2 regions of the Rhizobium sp. ZPR4 genome follow, and region 2 is predicted to be linked to the other one. Evidence: predicted binding sites of a transcription regulator. Region 2 holds the regulator's gene; the other holds the start of a gene.
The links. The regulator LexA, encoded in region 2, represses DNA repair genes until DNA is damaged. The targets are predictions, from matches to a motif close to TGTTCNNNNTGTGTTCNG.

Region 1 (15,122 bases), on a different replicon from region 2:
ACACAATGGCGGCATCTTCTATAGCCGCAGCCCCATCGGCCGGGTCTTCATGGAGCATCTCGGCGAAGCGGTGTTCCGCGACGACCTCGATAATTCCGTGCTCGATCTCGGCGACCTCCTGACCCACGAGGGACCTGCGCTGGCCGCCCAGAAGGAAGCGGCCAAGATTTTTGGCGCCGAAAAGACCTATTTCGTTCTCAACGGCACCTCCACCTCCAACAAGGTCGCGCTCTCGGCGCTCGTTACCGATGGCGACCTCGTGCTGTTCGACCGCAACAACCACAAGGCCGCCCATCACGGCGCTCTGATGATCTCGGGCGGCATTCCGATCTATCTGCCGACCACACGCAACCTCTATGGGCTGATCGGCCCCATGGACTTCGCGACCATGGATGAGGACGCCCTGCGCGAGCGCATCCGCACCCATCCGCTGGTGAAAGACCCGGAAGCCTACAAGAAGCCTCGTCCGTTCCGTGTCGCCGTAGTCGAGCAGTGCACGTATGACGGCACGATCCACAATGCCGAAATGATCCTCAAGCGCATCGGACATCTGTGCGACTACATCCTCTTCGACGAGGCGTGGGCGGGCTTCATGAAGTTTCACCCGCTTTATGCCGGGCGCTTTGCCATGGGTCTTTCGGACCTCGGTCCGGATGCGCCTGGCATTATCGCCACGCAATCCACCCATAAGCAGCTGGCAAGCTTCTCGCAGGCCTCGCAGATCCACATGAAGGACCGGCACATCACCGGCCAGAAGCGCCGCGTGGAGCATCGGCGCTTCAACGAAAGCTTCATGCAGCACGCCTCGACCTCGCCTTTCTATCCGCTGTTTGCCTCGCTCGACGTCGGCGCGCAGATGATGAAGGGCCGCTCGGGCGAAGTACTCTGGGACGACACGATCCGCCTCGGCATCGAGCTGCGCAAGAAGATCCGCGCCGTGCGCCGTGAATTCGAAGAGAAGGAGCATCGCCCCGAGCGCCGCTGGTTCTTCGAGCCTTTCGTGCCGGATCGTGTGGCGATCCCGGATGTGTCGAGCCCCGGCGCGGTGCATGACGTTGCGTGGGAGAGCATCGCCACCGATCAGCTCGCCACCAATCCGGCCTTCTGGCACCTGACGCCCGGCGCGGCATGGCATGGCTTTTCGGGAATGGAGCCTGGTTTTGCCATGACCGATCCGAACAAGCTGACCCTGCTCACCCCCGGCTTCGACCGGGCGAGCGGAAAGTACACCGAGCACGGCATTCCGGCACCCGTGGTCGCGCAATATCTGCGCGAAAACCGAATAGTTGCGGAAAAGAACGACCTCAATTCACTGCTGTTCCTCCTCACTCCTGGCGTCGAGGCCAGCAAAGCCGGCACCCTGATCAGCGGGCTGGTCGCCTTCAAGAAGCTCCATGACGACAACGCGCTCCTGGAGGAGGCAATTCCGGAATTCTATCGACGTCGTCCGGGACGCTACGCCGGCGTGCGGCTTCGCGACCTCTGCATGGAAATGCACAAGTTCTTCCGTCAGGCCGATGTCAGCGCGCTGCAGACCAAGCAGTTCTCCGCCGATCACCTGCCGCCGATCGCCATGTCGCCGCATGATGCCGCGCGCTGCCTAGTGCGCAACGATGTGGATTATCTGCCGATCGACGAGATTGCCGGCCGTATCGCAACCACACCCTTCGTCGTCTATCCTCCGGGGATCGCGACCATCGTGCCGGGAGAGCGGCTGACGGAGCAAGCAAAGCCGATGATCGATTATCTCAAGATGTTTGAAACCTGCTTCAACACCTTCCCCGGCTTCGAGGTGGAGATTCAAGGGCTCTATCGCGAGATTGATGCATCCGGCAAGATCCGGCTCTATACCTACGTCGTCGCGGAATAGAGCATTTCCAGGAAAAGTACGGAGCGGTTTTCCGTCCGGAATGCGTAAAGGAACAATAAGTTAGAGCTTTTCCGCGACTCAAAGAAAAGCGGAAGAGCTCTAGGCTGGAAAATTCGGATTGGTCATGAAGCAGGATAAAACAATCGTCGTTCGCCCGTCCCGGGAGAGCGACGTCGATGCCATGTTGGCAATCTATCGCCGCCATATTCACCGCGGCGTCGAGGCCGGGGTTGATGATAGCGACACGCCGCAACCCGACGATCTGCGCGAACGGCGCAAGAATTTAAAGGATAAACGCTTCCCGCACGTCGTTGCGATCGAGGGCGAAAAGGTCGTGGGCTACGCCTATGTGGTGCTGTTCCGCAAACGTCCGGCCTATCGCCACACCGTCAAGCACTCGATCTATGTGCATCACGACCATGTCGGCCAGGGCGTCGGGAGCCTGCTCATGCGCGGGCTGATCGACGCCTGTGCCGCAGCCGGCTTCCGGCAGATGATCGGCTATATCGACGCCGACAACGCGGCCTCTCTCGCCTTGCACGAACGGTTCGGCTTCGTCCGCGTCGGCCTTCTGCCGGCCGTTGCCTATCGTTACGGCCGCTGGGCCGATACCGTGATGGTCCAGCGCTCCCTCGGTCCCGGCGCAACGACGCAACCGCCGCCGCCGCCGCTTTCCACGCGCTGAAGCAGCGCGGGGGGTTACCCGCCACTGCAAAGCGTCCGCGCTTACGCCGGACGCAGCGTTGGAGCGAGCCTGAAACCCAGCACGAAATCCACGACCTTCGATGAGGACATTTCGCAAGGCTTGAGGGTGAGGCTTGCTCCGGAGAGCACATAGAGATTGAAGCTGACGACGTCGGTCCCGCCAAGCTCTTCACCATAGAGCCAGATCCGCTTCCCATCCGCCGACCGTTTGATGGTCACACCCCAAGGCTGATCCTGAAAATGCCCCTCCATGTAGCCGCCGGGCAGCGCCGCAAGCCCGTGTTCGAACTCAGACAGGTCGTCGGGCGGCAATTGCGGTGCGCTGCTCGTCATGGCGCCAGGCATTCGTCACATATGCCGCAGCCGTCTTCATCCATCTTCCTTGCCGATCGCACCTTTCGACAGCAGAGGCACGCAGTGCCGTTCGCTCGAGATTCCTCATCTCGCTCGGGTGGAAGGATCTCCATATGCAGGTCGGAAAGTGGATCGAATGCGATTTGGCCCATCATGAGGCTCCGTATTGGGGGACCGACAAAAGATAGGAAGCCTCGACCGCATCTCAAGGTGGCGTCTGCGGCATAGCTGGCATGGCCGGCATGGAGCGATTTCTCCCGGCTTCGCCGAACAGGGCAACGGAGCCGGTTTGATATCGTCATCGAGGATGATATGTTCTGCATTTGTTTCAGGTCCCGCAATTGAAGGCCCGTGCTGAAGCTGCAGTGTAATGATCGAGACCGCCATGAACGATACGAGCTCAAGCCCCGTCAGAAAGATCATCCATGTGGATATGGATGCGTTTTATGCGTCGGTAGAACAGCGAGACAATCCCGAACTGCGCGGCAAGCCGCTTGCGGTCGGAGGGTCTGCGGCGCGCGGCGTGGTGGCGGCCGCCAGCTACGAGGCCCGCGCCTTCGGCGTTCACTCGGCTATGCCGTCGGTCACGGCCAAACGGAAATGCCCGGACCTGATTTTCGTGCCGCCGCGCTTCGACGTCTACAGGACGGTGTCGCAGCAGATCCGCGAGATTTTTGCCGAGTATACTTCGATGATTGAGCCGCTGTCGCTTGACGAAGCCTATCTCGACGTTACCCAGAACCTCAAGGGCATGGAAATCGCCACCGAGATCGCGCTGGAGATCCGAACGAGGATCAAGCAGGTCACCGGGCTCAATGCCTCGGCCGGCATTTCCTACAACAAGTTCCTCGCCAAGATGGCAAGCGACCTGAACAAGCCCAACGGCCAGGCAGTGATCACGCCGAAACATGGGTCGGCCTTCGTCGAGACACTTCCCGTCAAGAAATTCCATGGCGTCGGGCCGGCGACAGCCGAACGCATGCGCAAATACGGAATCGAAACCGGGCTTGATCTGAAATCGAAGTCCCTCGCCTTCCTGCAGGAGCATTTCGGAAAGGCTGGCCCTTATTTCTACGGCATCGCCCGCGGCATCGACGAGCGCCAGGTGAAGCCCGACCGGGTACGCAAATCCATTGGCGCAGAGGATACGTTCGCCGAGGATATCGACGATCTCGAGGCGGCAACGGCGGAACTGCGGCCTCTTGCGGAAAAGGTCTGGCGCTACTGCGAAACAGGCGGCATCAGCGCCAAGACGGTGACCGTGAAGATCAAATATTCGGACTTCACCCAGGCGACACGCAGTCGGACAAGCTCCTCTCCGGTCTCCGACGTCGGCGCGGTTCTCGATATAGCGTCGGCGCTTCTGGCAACGGTCCACCCGTTTACAAGGCCAATCCGGCTGCTTGGCGTCACGCTTTCGTCTCTGACGAACGAAGAGGACGACGATAGGAGATCACAGCCTCAGCTCGATCTCGGCATTTGAAGGGGCCGACCTGCCTCCTATCGATCACGGCCTAATCTCTTTGCCCTGAGCGACCGAAGGGGCGAGCGACGAAAGCTGGACCGTTTCCTTAGCCGAAAGTGAAGGCATAGGCCTGGGCGCCGGGATCGAGGAATTTGATCTCGAAGGTATGATCCGATATCGGGCCGCTTTCGCGGACGAGCTGGTAGAGCCTTTGCCCCGCCACCACGCCATTGCCGTTCGCGTCGGTATCGACCCCGTGGCTGTCGCCCGGCGGCTTGCCATCGACGGTAACTTGGAAGCGCACCGGCTTGCCATCCATCGATGGCCCTAGCACCAGATGCAGATCGCGCGCATGAAAACGATAATAGAGCCGGCTATCGGCGCTGTTCGAAGTCGCCTCCTGCGGGCCGACGGTCCAGTTGCCGGCAAGACCCCACTCGTTGAGTTTCGGCATCCCCGCGACGTAGTCGTGAGCGGAGTCGTTTACGGCACCGGCATCATCGACGAAATTCTGCGAACGCAGATAGCCGACATAGGTTTCCGGCGATTGCACATCGGCCTCGTTGGAGGCGGCCTCCGCACCTGTCGCCTTTACGTTCACGATATCGCCCGCGACATTGCTCTTGCCGGCTTCAGCAAGAAGCTGCTGGATCACCCTTTCGGACTGATCGTAATCGCCTTCGCCAAAGTGATGGTGGCGTATCTGCCCCTGCGCGTCGATGAAGTAGTGTGCGGGCCAATATTCGTTGTCGAAGGCGCGCCAGATCGCATAATTGTTGTCGATCGCAACGGGATAGGTAATGCCGAGATCTGCGATCGCCTTCTTCACATTGTCGACGTTCTTCTCAAAGGCGAATTCGGGTGCATGCACGCCGATGACGACAAGGCCCTGATCTTTATACTTCTGCGCCCATGCCTCGACATAGGGAATGGCACGCAGGCAATTGATGCAGGAATAGGTCCAGAAGTCGACGAGCACGACCTTGCCCTTCAGGCCGGCCGCCGTCAACGGCTGCGAATTCAGCCATTGCACTGCGCCGTCGAGCGAGGGAACGGAGCCTTCGACCGGCAGCTGTGCGGCAGCAGGCTTTTGCGCCATGGCCATCGTCATGGAACCGCCGCCAGCTGCTCCATCCGGCTTTGCACTCATCATCGCGCCGCCATCGCTCTTCATGATGACAGATGAGGGTTTGTTCGGATCCTGGGCATGGAAACGGTCGACAAGATTCTGTTCAAGCGATGCGGTGCTTGCAAGCGACGCCTGCGTCAACAGGCCGGTATCGAGCCCCATGGCAATTGCAACGACGGCAATCAGAACCGCGACACCGACACCGCGGCGCAGCCACTCGCCGATCCCGAGCGATTGCTTCATCGCCTGATAGACCCGGCCACCGATCAGAAGCGCAAGTGCAAGCGATGTGGCAGCACCCAGCGCGTAGGCAAGCAGAAGCAATGTCGTACCCACACTCGCGCCCTGTAGCGCAGCTCCCGTCAGGATGAGGCCAAGCACGGGGCCAGCGCAGGGCGCCCAGAGCAGACCCGTCGCGACGCCCAGCAGCAGCGATGCAGCAATCGTCGATCCTCCGCTGCGGCTGGCGTGATCGGCCGATTGCGACAACCGTGCGCCAAGCGAGACGAGAGGCCGCGTCAAACGATCCGAAAGCGACGGAAAGAGAAGGATGATGCCGAAAACCGCAAGCAGCGCCATGGCCGCATAACGTCCATATTCGTTGGCTGTCACAGCCCAGCCGCCGCCGAAGGCGGCAAGTGTCGCGACGGCGGCAAAGGTCGCCGCCATGCCGACCAGCAGCGGCAACGTGCTGCGCAGAAAAGGCTGGCCCGCCCGCGCAAAGACGAATGGCAGGACGGGCAGAATGCAGGGGCTGACGATCGTCAGAACGCCGCCGAGATAGGCAAGAATAAACAGAAGCATCGTTCGGTCTCTGATCGTTCAGGCAGCAGCCCTATGGAATGTCATGGCGACGCCGTTCATGCAGTAGCGCAGCCCAGTCGGCTTCGGCCCATCGTTGAAGACATGCCCGAGATGGCCGCCGCAGCGAGTACAATGTACTTCGTCGCGCGCCATGCCGAAGGAGGTATCGCGCGACGTTGCCACGGCGGTGTCGAGCGGCGCCCAGAAGCTTGGCCAGCCGGTGCCGCTGTCGAATTTCGTGGCCGAGGAAAACGCATCCTGATTGCAGCCGGCGCAGGCGAAATTCCCCTTGCCGTGCTCGTTCAGTAGCGGGCTGGTGAAGGGACGCTCGGTTCCCTCTTCCCTGAGGACGGCATATTGGTCCGCCGTCAAAATCTTCCGCCATTCCTGATCCGTATGCGAAACGGGGAAATTCATGGAGGTTTTGGCTGCAGCAGAGCCGTAGCCCAATCGCAGGCCGATGGCACCAAGAACCGTTGCCAGAAGCACTCGTCGTCTGTTCAGCATCGCACCGTTCTCCTTCAGCGGACAAGCCGAGCTCACAGGACATCCGGCCTGATATTGCTTCGGCGACGGGGCGCCCCGTCACCATGGATTACGGAAGAGAGGGCCGTCTTGTTACACACATGCTGGTGAGAACACCGAAACGTGAACGGTCTTCATTCAGCCGCCAGGGGCGCAGCAATCACAGCGGCGAAACTCGCCAGGCTTGCCGAGCGAAGCGGCAGATACGTCTTGTCGCTGTCGCGGCAAAGCCGCTTCACCATGTCGGAGGCCGAATGGCTGATGCAATCAACCGGAAAAACCGCCGATGATGCCCTCCCGACCAGGGCCGGCAACAGGGAAAGATTGTCCTCGACGCCACCATCATGAAACAGCAGCTCTATGTTCCTGCTTTCGGCGAGTTTCCGCAAGCGATCGAACAGGCTCGGGCGGCCGCCGACATAAAGCAGCGTCTCATACCCATCCGTATCTGTCGCAGCGGCAGGATGAGCGTCCGGCGCAATGGCCGCCTCGAGCAGATCCAACTCATGCTTCAATATTTGATTCTCTTCGAGAAGGACGGACACTTGCAACCGGGCTTCGACAAGCTTCGCCTCGGAAGATGCAAGACGTTTCTCGTATCCCTCGGCGCGCTCCCCGGCTGCCTGCAGCTTCTCCGAAAGCCTTGCCTCCTGACGTTGCCCCGCGCCTGCGGAAACGGGATCGCCGACAGCCGCCTGCGCGCGCCGCAGGCTTTGCTCCAGTTCTTCTATGCGCTTTTGCAGGATGACATTGTCTTGAGCTGCCGCCTGGAGACGGGCCTCCTGGCGGTCGATCTTCTCGTCTCTCGCCTCGACATCCAGTTGCAGCTTACGCAAACGTGCCAGATCAAGACGGCTGGAGCTGCCGACGAGATGCGACAGCATATGCACTTCGCCAAAAATATCGTTCATCAGCGGACGATCGCTGGCAGGATGGCTCATGACGGCCCAATAGGCTCCCGATATATCGCCGTCATCGACGGCCTTGTCCCACTGAGCCTTGATCTCCGCCGGGGTCGAAAGCTTTGAAAACTGCTTGAGAATGCGTTCGTGACGACGATCGAGCGCCTTGTTCAGAAGCTTGGCGGCAATGTCACGCTGGCCGGCTGCCCGGACACCGCGGCTATGCAAGACATGGTCGGTCGCCGTCTTCGTATCGATATCACCTGCTTTCGCCAGCATCTGCCGCAGCTCCGTCGTCGTCAGGCATGTGCCGACAATCGAACAATGGAACATCGACGGGAGTTCCCAGGTTTTCAGCCGCTGGGTCCTGACAGATGCCGACGAAAGAGTCGGTCGATCGTCCGGGCGTCGTTCGACGATCGGAAGCGCAAAGGGCCGTTTGTGATTGAGAAGAACCGACATGTGAGCACTAGCGTTATATTTCTTCGAATATTACGCTAGTGCGTCTTTCCCCATCAGGCAAGCCCAGTCATCAAAGCACGAGGCATCACGGCCAGAGTCGCTCCTTCAACCAGCCTGTCTTTTCACGCCGATATCGCAAACGATGGTGACGGCGCTCGGCGTCTCCCTGCCAGAATTCGACCTCGTGCGGCATGACGATGAAAAGCGCCCAGCCGGCTGCGACAAGATCGGGTTCGTCCTGCAATCGCCGATGCTGCACCTTCAATGCGTCGTCGAGCTCCTGGGACGAGCCGAGAACCTCGCTTTGACGCTCGGTCAGGGCGATGGCCTTGGCGCCTGATGCACGCGCACGGAAATCGGCATACCGCTCATGCGCCTCGGCCTGAAACGCCATGCCGCGCAGCCGCACCTGCCGCCCGAGCTGCGGCCAATAGAAGGTGAGCGCCACGGAGGGATTGGCGGCAATCTGCCGGCCCTTCGGCCCCTTGCCCGTCGTTGCGAAGTGCCAGCCACGCTGGTCGAGGTTCTTCAGGATAAGAACGCGGGCATCCGGCACGCCATCCTCGTCGATCGTGGAAAGCACCATGGCATGAGGCTCCTTGATATCAGCCTCGATGGCATCGCGCAGCCAGTCGGAAAACAGGTCTTGCGGATTATCGGGTGTCAGGTCCGCCTCGAAGGATGGAAAAGGCCCGGCCAGGGACTTCAGTATGCGCAATTCGTCTCTCACGGCATTCTCCTCAAGGTTTTGCGATGATGAGACGCAGCGAACCCTCGAAGAAGGGCTGCGTCCGTAGGGCGCCATAACGGCGATCCCAGGATCCGTCGGTGAGATCGCGGCCAAGCTCGTCGGCAAAACGCTCGCCGACGGAGGCGTCGACAAAGCTCCACGCCGAATTGGCAAGCCGCGCACCGGGATCGAGCATTCGTTCCGGCCTGCCATAATAGGCCTCGCCGAAGCCATCGACACAATTCAGCGGGATCGGCACCGCCTTGATCTCCACATTGCCGCCGAGGGCGGCCGCGATCGTATGCATGGCCGGATAACGTCTCGCCTCGACGGCAATCATCTCCGACGCATAGACGCTCAGCCACGATCGTTCGAGCAGGTCCGGATCACAGCTCAATACCAATACAGGTCCGCGCGTGACACGGCGCATCTCGGCAAGTCCTTGGCTGAGGTCCGACCATTGATGGACTGTGAACGTCGCCATTGCCGCATCGAAACTCCGATCGGCAAAAGGAAGATGTTCGGCCGTCCCGTCGATCGCGACCGGGAGATGTGCCGGCCGCTGGGCGCGCATGGAGGCCGATGGCTCGACGGCGGTCACCCGCCGATCGACCGGCTCATAGGAGCCGGCACCCGCGCCGACATTCAACACGGTTTTCGCATCGCCGAGGGCGGTACGGATGAATTCGGCGATATGAGGGTCCGGCTGGCGGTAGTTGGTATAGCCCGATCCGATCACGCCGTAGTTCGCATCGCCTGCGCTGCCGTCCTGATGTCTGCCTTGCACGTCATACCTCCGTTGTTTTGTCAGACATAGCTTCGCCGAACGCGAAAATGCCGTTGCATCGGCGCGTCATTGTTCGATGAATACGCTGTCCACTTCTTTCGGCGTCAAAAAACACGTTATTTTCTCGAAAGAAAAACGATATGTTCGAACAGTTAATGTTCGGAAAATGCACATGGCTAGACGAATTCCCTCGCTGAACGCATTGCGCGCCTTCGAAGCGGCCGGCCGGCTCGGCCGCATGACGCTTGCGGCCGATGAGCTCAATGTGACCCACAGCGCCATCAGCCGGCAGATCCAGCATCTCGAGGAGGTGCTCGGCGTTCCTCTGTTCGAAGGACCGAAGAATCGCCTGAGACTGACCGAAGGCGGGGCGACCCTTTTGACGGGGCTCACGACTGCATTCGACCAGATGGATCTGTCAGTGCGCGCCGTGGCCGACACCGAAGACGGTCAGCTCGACGTCTCCTGCCCCGGCACCTTTACGATGCGCTGGCTCATCCCTCGCCTTTACCGATTTCAGGCGAAATATCCCAACATAGAAGTGCGCTTGTCGGCCTCGTCAAAACCCGTCGATTTCAGCCGCGACGGCTTCGATGTGGCGATCCGCGTTGGGACCGCACCATGGCCTCCCGGCGCCGATGTGATTTCCCTGTTTCCGGAACAGACGGGCGCGGTGCTCGCGCCATCGCTCTTTGCGGCGTCGACGCCTGAGTTCGACGGCCTGCCTCAGCTTCACACGCGCACGAGGCTGCGCGCCTGGGGCGACTGGCTGGCCCGCTCCGAAAGATCGGTCGCCACCGGGCCTCGTGTCGAATACGAGCATTTTTACTTCATGCTCGAAGCTGCGAGCGCCGGCCTTGGCGTTTGCGTCGCCCCTTGGCCCTATGTCAGCGACGATATCCGCTTTGGCCGACTGATGGCGCCCTACGGCTTCCTGGAAAGCGGCCACGAATATGTTGCCCTCCGTCGCGCCCGCCGGAACCGGAAATCCGCACTTTTTTGCGAATGGCTGCATGACGAGGCCGAGGTCTATCTGCGCTCGAGCGCGCCGCCGAACAGCTGATATTCTCAGCGGACCGGAGAAAAGCCGGCTTCGTTCAAGATCTCCTGCCCGGTCGGCGACAATAAAAAGTCGCGCAGCTCTCTGGTTTCGACATCCGCATCCATGCGAATCGCCATGCCGTACTCGATGAGCGGTTGAAACTCGTCGGGAACAGGAACAACGCTGAAAGCCGGATCACCTGCCAGAAGACGCGCGTTCGAAGAATAGCTCATCATCAGATCGACCACGCCATCGGTGACCAGGTAGCCAGCGCCCTTGCCTGGCGGTGTCGGCGGCGAATTGCGACCGCCCACCAATTGCCGGGAGCGGGACTGGATCGCCTCGCCCTTTCCCGGATGCCGGGCTTCGATACGGTCGAAAACCTCGAAAGCATAGTCACCGCCTGGATCATCGCCCGGTGTCGACGTGCCGATCCTCACGGCGGGATAGGACAGCACCGCGAGAAAATTCTCCGTTGTCAGGCCAAGCTCGGCACGCGCGAGCACACAGAGCCGATTGCGGGCAAAGCAGACCGCATCTTCCGCAAGACCCATCGAAACAAGCCGCCGCGGATGCGCCATGTTGGCAGAGGCAAAGAGATCGAAGCTGGTGCCCGCCTCGATCGTTTCGCGCAATAGTCCCGCAGGCCCGAGCGTCAGCGAAATACCAATGCCGAACTCATAAGCAAAGGCACCGATGATCGCCGGAAAGGCATGACGCAGGCTGCCGGCAGACAAGACTTGAACTGCATTGCTCACGGGCGATTTCCTTTTCGGTCTCTTTGCCGGAACAGCGGCACGAACGCGGTCTCCGCAAGTTCACCATCGCCGAGCGTCGCCGAGCGAACCGGAAGGCCATATAGCGCTTCGAGATTATCCTCAGTCATCACATCATCGGTGGCGCCGAAGATGGTTCTTGCATGGTCGAGCATGAGCAGCACCTTGTCGGCGATGGCGACCGCATGGTTCGGCTGATGCGTGGTGAAGGCAATCGCCAGTCTCTGGCGATCTGCAAGGGTTGCAAGCAGCGACAAAACAACATCCTGGTTCTTGAGATCAAGCGCGGAGGCGGGCTCATCGAGCAACAGCACCGCATTTTCGCCGGCCAGCGCCCGCGCGATCAGCACCAGTTGCCGTTCACCGCCGGAGAGCGCTTCGATGTTGCGTTGCGCGTAGTCGGCCATACCGGTGAGATCAAGCGCCTCCATGGCCTTTTCGACATCGATCTTGCGCGGCGTCTGGAACAGCCCGATGTGACGGGCACGCCCCATCAGCACGACATCGAGCACGGAATAGGGAAAGGAGCCGGAAAACTCCTGCGGCACGAAGCCTGTCTGCAGGTTCAGCGTGATGCTGCCGGCGCTCGGCTTCAAAAGTCCAGCCAGCACGCGCAGCAAGGTAGACTTGCCGCGACCGTTCGGCCCGAGAATAGCGGTAATCTCGCCGGCGCGAAGATCAAGATGAAGATCGCGAAACTGCCAGCGCTCGTCATCATAGGATTGGCTCGCCCCTTCGACCCGCAGCTTGATCGGATCAGAACCCATGCACGCCTCGCTGGGTTTGCCGGAGCACCAAAGCGAAGACCGGCGTGCCGATCAGCGCTGTCAGAATGCCAAGCGGGATTTCGGAACTGGTCGCGGTCCGCGCGATGGTGTCGATGATGAGCAAATAAAGCGCGCCGATCAGCAGAGATGCCGGCATCATTACGCGGTGATCCGGCCCGACCAGCATACGCGCCATATGCGGCACGACGAGACCGACCCAGCCGATGATGCCGCTGACGGCAACCTGCGCCGCGACGATGCAGGAGACCAGCACAAGGATCAGCCAGCGCAGCGGCTCGACATTGACGCCGAGGGCACGCGCATCCTCGTCGCCGATCGACAGCAGATTGATGCGCCAGCGCAGACCCAGCAAAAGGAGGCTGCCGATCAGGACAGGTGCCGCAATCAGCCAGAACTTTTCCCAATTGGCCGTCGCAAAGCTGCCGAGCAGCCAGAACACCATGGCCGGAAGCTTGTCTTCGGTATCGGCGAGATATTGCACGAGGCTCACCAGCGCTCCGAAGAAGCCGCTCACCACGACGCCTGCAAGGACAAGCGCCAGGATATTGCGCCGCGCGACAATACCGTTCAGCGCGTAGACGATGACCAGGGCGGACAAACCGAATGCGAAAGCCGAGCCGAGCAGGCCATAACGTGAAAAGCTCAAGAGGATGGCAAGCGTGCCGCCGAAAGCCGCTCCCGAGGAAACGCCCATTACCTGCGGCCCCACCAAAGGATTACGGAACACGCCCTGCAGCGTCGCGCCCGAGAGCGCCAGTCCGGCACCGGCAAGCAGCGCCAGCAGGATACGCGGCATGCGCACCGTGAAGACGACATTCGCCTCGGTCGCTGTGACGGGCACCGCCGGCGGTGAGATCGGCGACCAGAGGATTTCCACGACGCGCAGGAATGGAATGTCGTAGCGGCCGACGCCGAGCGAGACGACAGCGATAATAACAAGCAGGATCGCCAATGTAGCGATCATCGCTCTAGGCCCGTATCGGCTGGAAGCCGCCGCGCTCATTGCACGGCGCGATAATCGGTGCGGTAGAATTCCTTGTAATAGGTGTCCGCTTCCTTCTGCATATCGATATCCTTGAACCGCTCCGGATAAAGCTCCTTCGCCATCCAGAGCTCGCCAAGCGCCATGGCTTCCGGCATCGGGTAACCCCATGCCTTGGCATATTCCGGCATCAGGTAGATGCGCCCGTTCTTGACGGCGTCGATCGTCTGCCAGGAGGCAGCCTTCCTGATCTCATCCACGACGGCGGGATAGCGCTCCTGAACGAAGATGACGGCGGGGTTCCATGTCAGCACGTCCTCCATCGTCACCTGCTTGAAGCCGCTGACCGAACTTGCAACGTTGCGCGCGCCGGCGCGCTCCATCATCAGGCCGGTATATTTGCCGCGGCCATAGGTCGTCAGATCCGGGTTGGCCATATAGACGGGCACGCGCTTGTCTGCCGGAGTGTCGGCGAGACGATCAGCAACGAGCTTGCGGGTCTTCTTGGTGGCCGCAATCATCGCCTCGCCCTGGTCCTTGCGGCCGAGCACATCGGCAATGAGGCGCACGCCGGTCGCAAAGCCCGTGTCGATCGCAGCCGGCTCGTCCTTGACCGAGGGGTTGAGCTTGACCGCCTCTTGCGGCGGCACGTCGAGCAACGAGATTGCTACGACGGAAAGGCCGGCATCCTCGATCTGCTTCACCATGTCGGCCGGCGCATAGTTGGTCACGAACACGACGTCCGGCTTCAGCTTCAAGAGCTCCTCGATATTCACCTTGGTCAGGCCGCCCGGCATCGGCAAATTCGGCAGTTGCGGCGCAAGCCGCACATAATTGGCGCCGAGCTGCTTCTTCCACTCGTCGAGAACGCCGACCACCTTGTCCATCGCATCAAGCTGAACGGCGATGTTCAGCGTCTGGTGCTGCAGTATGACGACCCGGTTGACCGCATCGGGAATATGCACCTGCCGGCCGACCTGATCGGTGACGACACGGTCGGCCCAGGCGGGAGCGGAAACTAATAAACTACTGAAAATGATGATGATTTTAACGAAAATAGGCAGATGGCGGAGCTGAAACATGGAATTCTCCCGGAAGGATTCCAACCGCTATCATTATATTTCCCCGTATACAACGACTGCCAATCTGAAAACCGAGCCGTAAGCCGCGCCATCGCCGTCATGGCGCGACGTCTCTCTCAAGCCACCTGGAAAAAATGGCCATCGCCGGCCTGTTCGTATGTACGCTTCGGCGGCTGGTAGCCGGTTGTGCGGAACGGGCTCCCGATCTCCTCATTGGAGATGCGGCGCACCTGGCGCCGCGTGGGATCGGCAATCGGAACTGCCGCCATCAGGCGCTTGGTGTAGTCGTGTTGCGGATTGTCGAAAACAGCCCGGCGAGGTCCGATTTCGACGATCTCACCGAGATACATCACCGCAACGCGGTGGCTGATGCGCTCCACGACCGCCATGTCGTGGCTGATGAAGAGATAGCCAAGCCCGTATTTCTCCTGCAGATCCAGCATGAGATTAATGACCTGCGCCTTGACGGAAACGTCGAGCGCGGAAACCGATTCATCGGCAATGAGAAGCTTCGGCTCGAGCGCGAGTGCCCGGGCGATGCACACGCGCTGGCGCTGCCCGCCTGAAAATTCATGCGGGAAGCGATCCGCCATAGAGGCGGAAAGGCCGACCCGTTCGAGAAGGTCGCCGACGCGATCCTTTGCCTGCGAGGCACTTGCCAGCCCGTGGGCAATGATCGGCTCGGCGATCGCCTGACCGACACGCATGCGCGGATTGAG
Region 2 (15,122 bases):
GGAGTGGCTCGCGAAGTTCGTGCTGTCGCGTATCAAGATATGGACGGCAGCCCTGCCGAACCTGATTGCCGACTACGCCGTTCTGCCCGAGCTCATCAACGATGTTCTGCGACCGGGCATGTTGGCTCGCTATATGGAGCGCCTGTCGAGCGAGACGCCGGAGCGCGCCGCGATGCTGGCAGGCTACGATCTCGTCTGGGAGCGAATGCAGACCGAGGAGCCGCCCGGCGACAAGGCGGCGCAGATTGTTCTGGACGTTCTAGCCCATAAAAAAACCGGTCATCTCTGACCGGTTTTTTTATTTCATTACCGAAGCTTAGCGCTTGGAAACAGGCACATATTCGCGCAGCGGAGCGCCGGTATAGAGCTGGCGCGGACGGCCGATGCGCTGATGCGGATCCTCGATCATTTCGTTCCACTGAGCGATCCAGCCGACGGTGCGGGCAAGAGCGAACAGAACGGTGAACATGGTCGTGGGGAAGCCAAGAGCCTTCAGCGTAATGCCGGAGTAGAAGTCGACGTTCGGATACAGCTTCTTCTCGATGAAATACTCGTCCGTCAAAGCGATGCGCTCGAGCTCGATCGCGATGTCGAGTAGCGGATCGTCCTTGATGCCGAGTTCGCCGAGAACTTCGTGCGCCGTCTTCTGCATGATCTTGGCGCGCGGATCGTAGTTCTTGTAGACGCGGTGGCCGAAACCCATCAGGCGGAACGGATCGTTCTTGTCCTTGGCGCGGGCGATGAATTCCGGAATGCGGTCGACCGTGCCGATTTCGTTCAGCATGTTCAGTGCAGCTTCGTTGGCGCCGCCGTGAGCCGGTCCCCAAAGGCAGGCGATGCCTGCTGCGATACAGGCAAACGGATTGGCACCGGAGGAGCCAGCCAGGCGAACCGTCGAAGTCGAGGCATTCTGCTCGTGATCGGCATGCAGGATGAAAATGCGGTCCATGGCGCGTGCGAGCACCGGATTGACGACATATTCTTCGCAAGGAACGGCAAAGCACATGCGCAGGAAGTTCGACGCATAGTCGAGGTCGTTCTTCGGATAAACGAAAGGCTGACCGATATGGTACTTGTAGGCCATGGCGGCAAGCGTCGGCATCTTGGCGATCATGCGCAGGCTTGCGACCATGCGCTGGTGCGGATCGGTGATGTCGGTCGAGTCGTGATAGAAGGCAGAGAGCGCGCCGACGCAGCCGCACATGACGGCCATCGGATGCGCGTCGCGGCGGAAGCCGGTGAAGAAGCGCGACATCTGCTCATGAACCATCGTGTGGTGGGTCACGCGATAATCGAAGTCTTTCTTCTGTGCCGCCGTCGGCAGTTCGCCGTAAAGAAGGAGGTAGCAAACTTCGAGGAAATCGCCGTGTTCGGCCAGCTGATCGATCGGATAGCCGCGATGCAGCAGAACGCCTTCGTCGCCATCGATATAGGTGATGCTCGACTCGCACGACGCGGTGGAGGTGAAGCCAGGATCGTAAGTGAAAGTGGAGGTGTTCTTATAAAGGGCACCAATATCAATGACACTCGGGCCGATGGTTCCGGTCTTGACCGGCAGGTCCACCGTCTTTTCACCCCAAGTTAGTTTCGCGCTTTGTTCCGTCATGCTGATCCTCCAAGATTTGGCGGGATTGACGCCATAAAAAGCGCCAAAAGGTTAAGCGACTACCGACTAGCTATATGATCCAGAGCCTAATGCCAAGTTATCCTAACGCTGAATTGTGCAATGCAGTATCAACTTTTGGGCACTGCGGAAGCGTCTTTAATTATGCTACGCGGGCAAACCGGCTCAATTGCGCCATGCTTGCGCCGATTTTGGTTGAATTCACTGCCTGCTGACGGCAAAAATCGCGCGAAAGCTGTAGTTTTGCGTGGGGGCGGTAGCGCGTGCCTAATTTGGAGGCATCCGAGCAGCGGAAGAAGGGTGGGGACGTTGCTGCGCTCTCGCAGCCTCGCCCAGTTGTCGCCACGATTACCTCCCGCGCCGAAGTGCCGCGACGGGAACGGACGCAAGATCAGACGCGGCTGACATCGCGGCTGCTGCGGATATTCGACAGCATTCGGCTTGGCACCTTGAGACTGATCGAAGAGGAGGCGGCCTATGGTCGCGCGATCCTGCTTGCGCCGATCTACATGGGCCTTGGCGCAATTTTCTGGTTCAAGGCTGGCAGCGATCCGCCTGCACAGGCCGTTCTTGCGGGCCTGTTGGTCTTCGCCAGCGGGTTTGCGCTCATGCGGGAGGCGGGCAGGCTGTTTCGCCATCTGCTTTTTGCCGGCATGCTCCTTTGTCTGGGCATGGCGCTGGCGCAATGCGAAAGCTGGCGGGTTTCCACTGTCATGCTCGATTCGGCCGTGACGACGACCGTGACCGGTCAGGTCGAACGGCGGGAATCCTATGACAATGGACGCTGGCGCTATGTCATCCGCGTCGGGGCAACGGAAAAGCCTTCCATTCGCCGCGCACCGCAACGGGTTACGATCTTCGTGCGCAAGCAAGCGGAGCCATTCGATCTCGGTGACCGTATTCAGGGCAGGGCGCGGCTGGCGCCTCCGGCCGGACCAGCCTTGCTTGGCCTCAATGATTTCGCCTTCAGCTCCTATTTCAATGGTATCGGTGCGAATGGTTTTGCCTACGGAACGCCGAAATTATTGTCCCCAGCCAGTGATAATACCGCCGACTCTCTGATGGATACGGCCGATATTTGGCTTGCCGGCCTGCGCAACAGCATAGGTGACAGGATCAGGCAAACCCTGCCGGGAGATACCGGCGCCTTTGCTGCAGCGCTTGTCACCGATGAGAGACGCGCAATCTCCAAGGACACGACCGAAGCGCTGAGAATTGCCGGTCTGACCCATATTGTCGCAATCTCCGGTCTGAACATGGCGCTGTCAGCCGGTATTTTCTACGTTGGCCTACGCTATTTGTTCAGCCTGTTTCCGGGTGTCGCGCAGGCTTGGCCGACCAAGAAATTCGCCGCCTTCGGCGCGCTTCTCACTGTCACGGCCTATTACCTCATCTCCGGCTTCGGTGTGTCCGCCGAGCGTGCCTTCATCATGATGGCGATCATGCTCGTGGCCGTGCTTTTCGATCGGCCATCGATCAGTCTGCGCAATGTCGCACTTTCAGCGATCATCATTCTTGTACTGTCGCCATCTCAGGTACTTGGCCCGAGCTTCCAGATGTCCTATGCGGCGACGCTGGCGCTCGTGTCGGGCTATTCGTTATGGAAGCGGCGGCGGCATCGTGAAAGCATTCTATCGCGCATCCGTCTGTTAAGTCCGCTATTATTCGTCACGCGCTTCTTTGGAGGCGTGATGTCGACCTCGTTCATCGGCGGTGCGTCGACGGCCATTTTCTCGATCGAACATTTTCACCGATTGGCGACATATGGCCTTGCCGCCAATCTCGCGGCCATGCCCATCGTCTCTTTTATCGTCATGCCTTTCGGCATGGCGGCGATGTTGCTCATGCCGCTCGGACTCGACGGGCCTTTCTGGAAAGTCACCGGAGAGGGACTGGAACTCGTCATCGTGATTGCAAGAACCGTAGCCGGTTGGGGAGGCGACATTACCTTCGGCCGCCAGCCGGCCTGGTTGATGCCGACGTTCATTGTCGGCTTCCTGATCATGAGCATCTTGCGGACGCGGCTTCGCCATCTGGGTCTGCTATTGTTGCTTTCATCCGTGGGCTTGGCAGCATTCGGCTCCGGCGTACCAAAACCCGACCTGATGATCTCCGAGGATGGCGTCCTGGTCGCGTTGCGCCAGGATGATATACTCGCGACCAACCGAGAGAGACCGCAGGCCTTCATTTTCGAACAATGGCAAAAGGCATTGGTTGCGGCGGAGCATCAGCCGCCGACTATGCTTCCTGCCGATAGCCGACTGCCACAGATCAGCAAGGCAGATCGTTATAAACGATTGAACAGTGAAGAACAGAAGGCAGTCCGGACGGCAATGGAGGAAGCCCTGGATCGCACCATGCAGGGCAGTTTCGCCTGCCAGAAAGGAGCATGGTGTGCAGCCATCCTCGAAAACGGCGCAATATTGGTCACGATCGAGAACGCAGCCTATCTGCCCTCGGCCTGCGACATGGCGAATATCGTCGTAACGCCAATCCGATTACGGCTAGACCATTGCCGCTCCGGAGCGATGCTCATAACCGGTGCGACATTACGAAAAACCGGGTCCATCGAAATGGCGCTCACCGCCGATAAACCCACTATCTCCGCCGCGTTCGAAAACCCGCAGCGGCCATGGACCAGACACCGAACTTATGATTGGCGCACCGGCAAATTCGATGCACCAAATGCGCAGGCATCACCAATCGTTGACAATTCACCGGTCAGTGATAGCGACGAATAAGGCCGACGAGCTTGCCCTGGACCTTGACGCGGTCTGGCCCGAAGATGCGGGTTTCATAGGCGGGGTTTGCGGCTTCCAGCGCGATCGAGGCACCCTTGCGACGGAAGCGCTTCAACGTAGCCTCTTCATCGTCGACGAGCGCAACGACGATATCGCCGGGATTGGCTGTCGTTGAGTTGCGGATGATCACCGTATCACCGTCGAAAATTCCGGCGTCGATCATCGAATCCCCTCGAACCTCCAGCGCATAATGCTCGCCGGAGCCGAGCATATCGGCGGGAACGGTAATATCGTGCGTATTGTTCTGGATGGCCGAGATCGGAACGCCGGCAGCAATGCGACCCATCACCGGTACGGATGCCGAGCCATTGTGATCGTCATTTGCCACCTTTTGTGGAGCCGGAGGGGCGACAGGCTGTGGCTTGCCGAGGCTGCCCTCGATGACGCTGGGCGAGAAGCCGCGGCGCGGCTGCAGGCTGGGATTATAGGCATCGGGAAGCTTGATGACTTCGAGCGCTCTGGCTCGGTTCGGCAGCCGGCGGATGAAGCCTCGCTCCTCCAGCGCCGTGATCAGGCGATGAATGCCGGATTTGGATGCCAGGTCCAGCGCATCCTTCATCTCGTCGAAAGATGGTGGTACACCGGATTCCTTCATGCGTTCGTGAATGAAGAGAAGCAGTTCCTGCTGCTTGCGCGTCAACATCGTCTTGGAACCCCAGAATCAAGAAAAAACGGTGAAACAAATCCAGAACGGACACTATATGTTCCATATGTGTTCCGCAAGTACTTAAATTTCGGTAAAGCCTTGTCCGGTCAATTAAATAATTATGACTTGCGAATGGACCGGCTGAGAGCAGCAAAGCGATATATCCGCGCTAACCTATCGAAAAATATGGAAAATGTCGTTTCGTTCATTCGCAGGGTTTTGTGACATGCCGGGAATATCGAAGATGTCGACCAATGCCATGTGACATCGCATAAGCCGGCTTTGGGAGAGAATCAGCAATCACTTTTGCGAGATTGCATTCCGCCCATGTCGTGCGCTTCGGGCGTTCACGCTTCCATCTTGAATTGCGCGGGGGATCGGCGCAAATCTGCTGCCGCAGGCAAACAGGAGGAACTATGATTTCGTCTCCGCATCCACTGGATCATCTCGTGCTGCCGACCGTCAACATCGCTCTGGCACGCGAACGCCTCGGCAAGCTCGGCTTCACGGTGGCCCCAGATGCGCGCCATCCCTTTGGCACGCAGAATGCCTGCGTCTTCCTTGCCGATAAAACCTATCTCGAGCCTCTGGGCGTGGCATCTCCGGAGCAGTGCGAGAAGAGCATCGTGGATGGTAATGTTTTCGTCGCACGCGACCAGGCTTACCGCTTTCGGGTCGGGGAGGATGGTTTTTCAGCCGTGGTGTTCGGCACGGATGATGCCGTTGCGGATGATGAGCGCTTCAGAGCGGCGGCAATCTCGGCGGGACGGATGCTGGATTTCTCCCGTCCGATGAAGATGCCGGATGGGACGGAAACCATGGCCGGCTTTCGTCTTGGCTTTGCCGCTGATCTGCGTGCGCCGGATTTTCTCGCATTCTGCTGTCAGCGCATCAATCCGCTACCAGCCGATCGCGGCATGCTTGAGCGGCACGAGAACGGCGTGACCGGCATTGCCCGGGTAGTGCTTTGCGCGCCGAAGCCGGCGGTCTATCGCAGCTTCTTCGAGGAGGTTATCGGTGGCCCGCGCATTGTGGAGCATTCCTTTGGCCTGACGATCAGGGCCGCCAATGCCGATCTGGAGATTTTGACGCCGGAAGGAATGGAGGCATTCTATGATCTGCCTGTCCGTACAGACGATCCGGGGCTCAGGGCGCGCGCAATCCTTTTTAAAACGCGCGATCTTTCCGTGACATCGTCGCATTTCACTGCTAACGGCGTCACCTATACGCGTAAGAACAATCGTATATTGGCAAGACTGGCGCCCGGTCAGGGCGCGCTGTTCGCCTTCGAGGAGATAGCATGAGCACGAATTCCGAAGTGACCGTCGGCGAAGGAGCCTCCAAGGTCCTGTTCTCCAACACCTCCAAGCTCTCGCTGATTGCCGGCCCCTGCCAGATGGAGAGCCGCGACCATGCATTTATGGTTGCCGGCGTCCTGAAGGAGCTCTGCGGCAAGCTCGGCATCGGCCTTGTCTACAAGTCCTCCTTTGACAAGGCCAACCGCACCTCGCTGTCGGGCAAGCGTGGCATCGGCCTGGAAAAGGCGCTGGAGGTCTTTGCTGACCTCAAAAAGGAATACGGCTTTCCGGTCCTGACAGACATCCATACGGAAGAGCAGTGCGCCATCGTTTCCAAGACGGTCGATATCCTGCAGATCCCGGCTTTTCTGTCGCGCCAGACCGATCTGCTGGTCGCCGCCGCCAAGACCGGCCGTGTCGTCAACGTCAAGAAGGGTCAGTTCTTGGCCCCCTGGGACATGAAGAATGTGCTTGCCAAGCTCAATGAAAGCGGCAATCCGAACATCCTTCTGTGCGAGCGCGGCGCCTCCTTCGGCTACAACACGCTCGTTTCCGACATGCGCTCGCTGCCGATCATGGCGGCGATGGGCGCTCCGGTGATTTTCGATGCGACCCATTCGGTGCAGCAGCCCGGCGGGCAGGGCGGCTCAACCGGCGGCGATCGCCGATTTGTCGAGACACTGGCGCGTGCCGCTGTCGCCGTCGGTGTTGCCGGCCTTTTCGTCGAGACGCATGAAGACCCGGATAATGCACCGTCTGATGGCCCGAATATGGTCTATCTGAAGGATATGCCGCGGCTTCTGGAGAAGCTGCTGGCCTTCGACGCAATCGCCAAGGCCTGAAATGTAGCCGGCATTCAACAGGCTGACATGAATTTGCGTTACGGGCCTGAAGGAGTGCCAAATCGCGGCGCGGATCGCCATTGTAATTTCCGCGCCTTCGATTAAGACGATTTAAATCGATTTATAAACCAGCGAGCAGGAAGCTATCATGACCGCAATCACCGACATTATCGCCCGCGAGATTCTCGACAGCCGTGGCAATCCGACTGTCGAAGTCGATGTCTACCTCGAAGATGGCAGCTTGGGCCGCGCGGCGGTTCCGTCGGGCGCGTCGACCGGCGCGCATGAAGCCGTCGAGCTTCGCGATGGCGGCAAGCGCTATCATGGCAAGGGCGTCGAGAAGGCCGTCGAAGCCGTCAACTCGGAAATCTTCGACGCGATCGGCGGCATGGATGCTGAAAACCAGATCCAGCTCGACAACATCATGATCGAACTCGACGGCACGCCGAACAAGTCACGCCTCGGCGCCAACGCCATCCTCGGCGTCTCGCTCGCCGTCGCCAAGGCTGCCGCCCAGAGCGCCAACCTGCCGCTCTACCGCTATGTCGGCGGTGCTCATGCCCGCCTGCTGCCGGTCCCGATGATGAACATCATCAACGGTGGCGCCCATGCCGACAACCCGATCGACTTCCAGGAATTCATGATCCTGCCGGTTGGCGCCGAATCCATCCGCGACGCCGTTCGCATGGGCTCGGAAATCTTCCACGTCCTCAAGAAGGAACTGGCATCGCAGGGCCACAACACCAACGTCGGCGATGAAGGCGGCTTTGCGCCGGGCCTTTCCAGCGCTCCGGCAGCCCTCGACTTCATCATGAAGTCCATCGAAAAGGCCGGCTACAAGCCGGGCGAAGAAATCGCTCTTGGCCTCGATTGCGCCTCGACGGAATTCTTCAAGGACGGCAAGTACGTTCTCGAAGGCGAAGGCCGCACGCTGGAATCTGGCGCCATGGCTGAATACCTCGCCGAACTCGCCGCCAAGTATCCGATCGTTTCGATCGAAGACGGCATGGCTGAAGACGACTGGGAAGGCTGGAAGACGCTGACCGACCTGATCGGCAAGAAGACGCAGCTCGTCGGCGACGATCTGTTCGTCACCAACTCCGCTCGCCTGCGCGACGGTATCCGCATGGGCGTTGCCAACTCGATCCTCGTCAAGGTCAACCAGATCGGCTCGCTGACCGAGACCCTCGACGCCGTCGAAACCGCGCACAAGGCCAACTACACGGCCGTCATGTCGCACCGCTCGGGCGAAACGGAAGATTCCACGATCGCCGATCTCGCAGTCGCCACCAACTGCGGCCAGATCAAGACCGGCTCGCTGTCGCGCTCCGACCGTCTCGCCAAGTACAACCAGCTCATCCGCATCGAGGAAGCGCTCGGCCCGCAGGCAAAGTATGCCGGCCGCTCCATCCTCCGCGGCTGATATCTGATCCGTCGGATCCATCCGGATCCGCAGCAAGATTATTCGCTTAGATCGAACCGCGCCTTCGGGCGCGGTTTTTTGTTGGGCTGTGCAGTTAGAGTCAACGGACGGTTAATCTCTGCCGGTTAATTTAGCTCTAGGTGTTTGATTTGATGCGATCTTGTTCGAAGCGGCATTGGCTTTGAGGTGGGATTGCATAAAGCCAGAGCGTTTCGAGCGAGTATGTGGACAAAGTATCATAAGAAGAGAAGGTTCGGCCGTCTCATCCTTCCCGCCATCACCATCGCTTTTGTGAGCTACTTCGGCTATCATTGCATTCATGGCGATTACGGCCTGAAGGCGACCGAAGTTTTCGAGCAGCGCCGCATTGATCGCGCCAAGGAACTGGCTGATCTCGTCGCCAAGCGCGAGCACCTTGAAAAGGAGGTCGCCCTGTTGAGCGACGGCTCTCTGGACAAGGATATGCTTGATCAATATGCGCGCTATCAGCTGACCTACTCAAAGGCGAACGAGATCGTCATTTTCAACAAATAGCCATAATTAACCGAATTCCGGTTAATCGAATTTTTGTGGGTCATATCAATGGCTTGCAATGAATATGAGCCATGCAATTATAGCATTGCTGTGGCGAACAATCTTGCCTATGTTACGCCTCACCACAAAACGAGGCTACTCACACAGGGAGGGTTGTATGGCGCCGCGAAAAAACGCGACCGTTTCCAGCCGTAAGACAGCATCAAGGCCTGCCAAGGAAACCAATGGCGGCCCGATCGCAGATTTCGATCGTGATGCGGAGCTCAAGGCTTATCGTGAGATGCTGCTTATCCGCCGCTTCGAAGAAAAGGCCGGCCAGCTTTACGGCATGGGCTTCATCGGCGGTTTCTGTCACCTTTACATCGGCCAGGAAGCTGTCGTCGTCGGCATGCAGCTGGCCCTGAAGGATGGCGATCAGGTCATTACCGGCTACCGAGATCACGGCCACATGCTGGCAACCGGCATGAGCGCGCGCGGCGTCATGGCTGAGCTCACCGGACGTCAGGGCGGCTATTCCCGAGGGAAAGGCGGCTCCATGCACATGTTCTCCAAGGAAAAGAACTTCTACGGCGGCCACGGCATTGTTGGTGCCCAGGTTTCGCTCGGCACGGGTCTTGGCTTTGCCAACTGGTATCGCGGCAATGACAATGTCAGTGTTGCCTATTTCGGCGACGGCGCTGCCAACCAGGGCCAAGTCTACGAAAGCTTCAACATGGCGCAGCTCTGGAAGCTGCCTGTCATTTTCGTGATCGAGAACAACCGCTACGCCATGGGCACCTCGACCGCTCGCGCCACTGCGCAGGCTGATTTCTCCAAGCGCGGTGCCTCCTTCGGCATTCCCGGCATCCAGGTCGACGGCATGGACGTTCGCGCCGTCAAGGCTGCGGCTGACGAAGCCGTTGCGCATTGCCGCTCCGGCAAAGGCCCGATCATCCTGGAAATGCTGACCTACCGTTATCGCGGTCACTCCATGTCCGACCCGGCGAAGTATCGTTCCAAGGACGAAGTGCAGAAGATGCGCTCCGAGCATGACCCGATCGAGCAGGTTCGTGCCCGCCTTATCGAAAAGGGCTGGGCGACCGAGGACGATCTGAAGGATATCGACAAGGATGTCCGCGATATCGTCGCAGACAGCGCCGATTTCGCCCAGAACGATCCGGAGCCGGATGCATCCGAGCTCTACACCGACATTCTGCTCTAATCGGGGAGGGACACTATGCCCATCGACATTCTCATGCCCGCCCTTTCTCCGACGATGGAAGAGGGTACCCTTTCGAAATGGCTCAAGAAGGAAGGCGACAAGGTCGTCTCCGGTGACGTCATTGCCGAAATCGAAACCGATAAGGCCACCATGGAAGTGGAAGCCGTCGACGAAGGCACGATCGGCAAGCTGCTGGTCGAAGCCGGCACCGAAGGCGTCAAGGTCAACGCCAAGATCGCCATCCTGCTGCAGGACGGTGAATCCGCCGATGCCATCTCGTCGGCCAAGGCAACACCTGCCGCCGAACCGGCGAAGACCGAAGCCCCTGCTGCCGCTCCGGCGCCGGCCGCCGCTGCACCGGTTCCGGCTCAGCCGAAGGCTGCTGCTCCTGTCGATCCGGAAGTTCCGGCCGGCACCGAGATGGTGTCGATGACGGTGCGTGAAGCGCTGCGCGATGCCATGGCCGAAGAAATGCGCGCCAACCCGGACGTCTTCGTCATGGGTGAAGAAGTCGCTGAATACCAGGGCGCCTACAAGGTAACCCAGGGTCTGCTGCAGGAATTCGGCGCACGCCGTGTCATCGACACTCCGATTACCGAGCATGGCTTTGCCGGTATCGGCGTCGGCGCTGCGATGGCCGGCCTTCGCCCGATCGTCGAGTTCATGACCTTCAACTTCGCCATGCAGGCGATCGACCAGATCATTAACTCTGCTGCCAAGACGCTCTACATGTCCGGCGGCCAGATGGGCGCTCCGATCGTCTTCCGCGGTCCGAACGGCGCTGCTGCCCGCGTCGGCGCTCAGCACAGTCAGGATTATGCGGCCTGGTACAGCCACATTCCGGGCCTCAAGGTCGTCATGCCCTACACGGCAGCCGACGCCAAGGGCTTGCTCAAGGCTGCTATCCGCGATCCGAACCCGGTCATCTTCCTTGAGAACGAAATCCTCTACGGTCAGCATTTTGATGTGCCGAAGCTCGATAATTTCGTTCTGCCGATCGGCAAGGCCCGTATTCACCGTCCAGGCAAGGACGTCACGGTCGTTTCCTTCGGCATCGGCATGACCTATGCCACGAAGGCCGTCGCCGAGCTGGAAGCCCAGGGCATCGATGTCGAACTCATCGACCTGCGCACCATCCGCCCGATGGATCTTCCGACGATCATCGAGTCGGTCAAGAAGACCGGCCGCCTGGTCACCGTCGAGGAAGGCTATCCGCAGTCCTCCGTCGGCACGGAAATCGCCACCCGCGTCATGCAGCAGGCCTTCGATTATCTCGATGCGCCGATCCTGACGATCGCTGGCAAGGACGTACCCATGCCCTACGCCGCCAACCTCGAAAAGCTGGCGCTCCCGAGCGTCGCTGAAGTGGTCGATGCGGTGAAGGCCGTTTGCTACAAGTAAGGGGAGGGCTCATCGATGCCTATCAACATCACCATGCCTGCCCTCTCGCCGACCATGGAAGAGGGTAACCTCGCCAAGTGGCTGGTCAAGGAAGGCGACAAGATCAAGTCCGGCGATGTCATTGCCGAGATCGAGACTGACAAGGCAACGATGGAAGTCGAGGCTGTCGATGAAGGCACCGTCGCCAAGATCGTCGTTCCTGCCGGCACCGAAGGCGTGAAGGTCAATGCCCTGATCGCCGTGCTCGCTGCCGATGGCGAAGATGTCGCGGCTGCAGCTTCCGGCGCTGGCGCCGGTGCTGCTCCGGCTGCCAAGGAAGCTCCGAAGGCGGAAGCAGCCCCTGCGGCGGCTCCGGCAAGCGTTTCGGCTCCTGCGGCTGCACCTGCACCCGTTGCATCGGCTCCGGCAGCAAACGACGGTCATCGCACCTTCGCTTCGCCGCTCGCGCGCCGTCTTGCCAAGGAAGCCGGTATCGATGTGACGGCGGTTTCCGGCACCGGCCCGCATGGCCGCGTGGTCAAGAAGGACATCGAAGCTGCGGTTTCCGGCGGCACCGTCAAGGCTGCTCCCGCTGCCGCACCGGCTGCACAGCCGATCGCTGCGGCCGCTCCGGCTGCGCCGAAGGGCATGTCCGACGACGCCGTCCTCAAGCTGTTCGAGCAGGGCTCCTACGAGCTCGTGCCGCATGACGGCATGCGCAAGACCATCGCCAAGCGCCTGCAGGAATCCAAGCAGACCATCCCGCACTTCTACGTCTCGGTCGATTGCGAACTCGACGCGCTGCTGGCTCTCCGCACGCAGCTCAACGATTCCGCGCCGAAGTCGAAGGATGGTGTGCCGGCCTACAAGCTCTCGGTCAACGACATGGTCATCAAGGCCCTGGCGCTGGCGCTGCGCGACGTTCCGGATGCCAACGTCTCCTGGACCGACAGCGCCATGGTCAAGCACAAGCATGCCGATGTCGGCGTTGCCGTCTCCATTCCGGGCGGTCTCATCACCCCGATCATCCGCAGCGCCGAGCAAAAGACGCTCTCGACCATCTCCAACGAGATGAAGGACTACGGCAAGCGCGCCAAGGAGCGCAAGCTGAAGCCTGAGGAGTATCAGGGCGGTACGACTGCAGTGTCGAACATGGGCATGATGGGCGTCAAGAACTTCGCCGCCGTCGTCAACCCGCCGCATGCGACCATCCTGGCCGTCGGCGCTGGCGAGCAGCGTGTCATCGTCAAGAAGGGCGAAATGGTGATTGCCAACGTGATGACCGTCACGCTGTCGACCGACCATCGTGCCGTCGACGGTGCGCTCGGTGCCGAGCTTCTGGCAGTCTTCAAGGGCTACATCGAAAATCCGATGGGGATGCTCGTCTGAGCCTTGTTCTGACACGGAGGCATGAATGACCAAGACTGTTCTGTGTTACGGCGACTCGCTGACATGGGGCTACAGTGCCGAAACGGTCGGCCGTCATGCCTATGAAGATCGGTGGCCGAGCGTGCTGCAAAAGGCGCTCGGCAACCTGGTACGCATCATCCCGGAAGGGCTGAACGGCCGCACGACTGCATTCGACGATCACCTCGCCGATTGCGATCGCAACGGCGCGAGGATCCTGCCGACGATCCTGCAGAGCCACAATCCGCTCGATCTCGTCATCATCATGCTTGGCACCAACGACATGAAGCCCGTTGTCGCCGGTTCGGCCTTTGCCGCTCTGCAGGGTATCAGCCGCTTGGTCCAGCTGGTGCGCAATCATGCCTGGGGGTTCGACTACGAGGTGCCCGATATCCTCATCGTTGCCCCGCCGGCAATCACCGAGACGGCCAATGCCGCCTTTGCGGCCAGCTTTCTCGGCGCAGTCAAGGAATCGGGCAAGCTGCCGACGCTCTATGGTGATCTGGCGGATGAACTCGGATGCGGCTTCTTCGATGCCAATACGGTCGCCGTCACCACGCCGCTCGATGGCGTTCATCTCGATGCGGAAAACACCCGGGCGCTCGGTCGCGGCCTCGAGCCGATCGTGCGGATGATGCTCGGTCTCTGATAAATTCAAGGCGCCGGCTCTGACCCGCCGCCAGCAATAAGGCAGGAAACACATGGCTGAGAATTACGACGTCATTATCATCGGCTCCGGTCCGGGCGGTTATGTCGCCGCCGTGCGCGCCGGCCAGCTTGGCCTGAAGACCGCGATCGTCGAGCGCGAGCATCTGGGCGGCATCTGCCTCAACTGGGGCTGCATTCCCACGAAGGCGCTGCTCCGTTCAGCCGAAATTCTCGATCATTCCAACCATCTGAAGGATTACGGCCTCGTTCTCGAAGGCAAGGTAAGCGCGGATGTGAAGGCAGTGGTCGCCCGCTCGCGCGGTGTCTCCGCCCGCCTCAACCAAGGCGTCGGCTTCCTGATGAAGAAGAACAAGGTCGACGTGATCTGGGGCGAAGCCAAGATCACCAAGGCTTCGACTGGCGCTCAGCCGGGCGAAATCGTCGTCAGCAAGTCGACCAAGCCCATCGTCGAACCGCAGCATCCGGTGCCGAAGAACGTCAAGGGCGAGGGCACCTACACCGCCAAGCACATCATCGTCGCGACCGGCGCCCGTCCGCGCGCTCTGCCCGGCATCGAGCCGGATGGCAAGCTGATCTGGACCTATTTCGAAGCGCTGAAGCCGGACTTCCTACCGAAGTCGCTGCTCGTCATGGGCTCGGGCGCGATCGGCATCGAATTCGCAAGCTTCTATCGCTCGATGGGTGTCGATGTCACCGTCGTCGAAGTCATGCCGACCATCATGCCGGTCGAAGATGCCGAAATCTCCGGTATTGCCCGCAAGCAGCTTGAAAAGCGCGGCCTGAAGATCTTCACCAAGGCGAAGGTCATCAAGGTCGACAAGGCTGCCAACTCGATCACCGCCCATGTCGAAACCGAAGACGGCAAGGTTCAGCAGATCGTTGCCGATCGCATGATTTCGGCTGTCGGCGTGCAGGGCAATATCGAAAACCTCGGCCTCGAGGCGCTTGGCGTGAAGACAGACCGTGGTTGCGTCGTTATCGACGGCTACGGCAAGACCAATGTTCCCGGCATCTACGCGATCGGCGATGTCGCCGGCCCGCCGATGCTGGCACACAAGGCCGAGCACGAAGGCGTCGTCTGCATCGAAAAGATCGCCGGCCAGCCGAATGTTCATCCGACCGACAAGGGCAAGGTGCCGGGCTGCACCTATTGCCATCCGCAGGTTGCCTCTGTCGGCCTGACGGAAGCCAAGGCCAAGGAACTCGGCCACGACATCCGCGTCGGCCGTTTCTCCTTCGTTGCCAACGGCAAGGCGATCGCGCTCGGTGAAGACCAGGGTCTCTGCAAGGTCGTATT

Region 1: dinB (DNA polymerase IV) is a predicted target of LexA. The motif match lies at 3,243-3,260, and genes of this name have one in related genera.

Annotation. Positions count from the first base shown of each region.
Region 1 is NZ_CP157969.1:787,132-802,253, reverse strand. Features, by position in the region: gene ABOK31_RS31420 (Orn/Lys/Arg decarboxylase N-terminal domain-containing protein) at 1-1,870, shown strand, start outside; gene ABOK31_RS31415 (N-acetyltransferase family protein) at 1,995-2,555, shown strand; gene ABOK31_RS31410 (hypothetical protein) at 2,597-2,920, opposite strand; gene dinB (DNA polymerase IV) at 3,315-4,412, shown strand; gene ABOK31_RS31400 (cytochrome c biogenesis protein DipZ) at 4,501-6,327, opposite strand; gene msrB (peptide-methionine (R)-S-oxide reductase MsrB) at 6,346-6,834, opposite strand; gene ABOK31_RS31390 (DUF2325 domain-containing protein) at 6,987-8,087, opposite strand; gene ABOK31_RS31385 (pyridoxal 5'-phosphate synthase) at 8,302-8,946, opposite strand; gene ABOK31_RS31380 (class I SAM-dependent methyltransferase) at 8,957-9,733, opposite strand; gene ABOK31_RS31375 (LysR family transcriptional regulator) at 9,906-10,796, shown strand; gene ABOK31_RS31370 (molybdate ABC transporter substrate-binding protein) at 10,802-11,533, opposite strand; gene ABOK31_RS31365 (ABC transporter ATP-binding protein) at 11,530-12,318, opposite strand; gene ABOK31_RS31360 (iron chelate uptake ABC transporter family permease subunit) at 12,308-13,303, opposite strand; gene ABOK31_RS31355 (ABC transporter substrate-binding protein) at 13,339-14,403, opposite strand; gene ABOK31_RS31350 (ABC transporter ATP-binding protein) at 14,520-15,122, opposite strand, start outside.
Region 2 is NZ_CP157967.1:1,323,318-1,338,439, forward strand. Features, by position in the region: gene lpxB (lipid-A-disaccharide synthase) at 1-289, shown strand, start outside; gene gltA (citrate synthase) at 317-1,606, opposite strand; gene ABOK31_RS06550 (ComEC/Rec2 family competence protein) at 1,888-4,365, shown strand; gene lexA (transcriptional repressor LexA) at 4,346-5,068, opposite strand; gene ABOK31_RS06560 (VOC family protein) at 5,488-6,375, shown strand; gene kdsA (3-deoxy-8-phosphooctulonate synthase) at 6,372-7,211, shown strand; gene eno (phosphopyruvate hydratase) at 7,360-8,634, shown strand; gene ABOK31_RS06575 (septum formation initiator family protein) at 8,857-9,168, shown strand; gene pdhA (pyruvate dehydrogenase (acetyl-transferring) E1 component subunit alpha) at 9,326-10,369, shown strand; gene ABOK31_RS06585 (pyruvate dehydrogenase complex E1 component subunit beta) at 10,385-11,770, shown strand; gene ABOK31_RS06590 (pyruvate dehydrogenase complex dihydrolipoamide acetyltransferase) at 11,786-13,138, shown strand; gene ABOK31_RS06595 (SGNH/GDSL hydrolase family protein) at 13,164-13,805, shown strand; gene lpdA (dihydrolipoyl dehydrogenase) at 13,858-15,122, shown strand, end outside.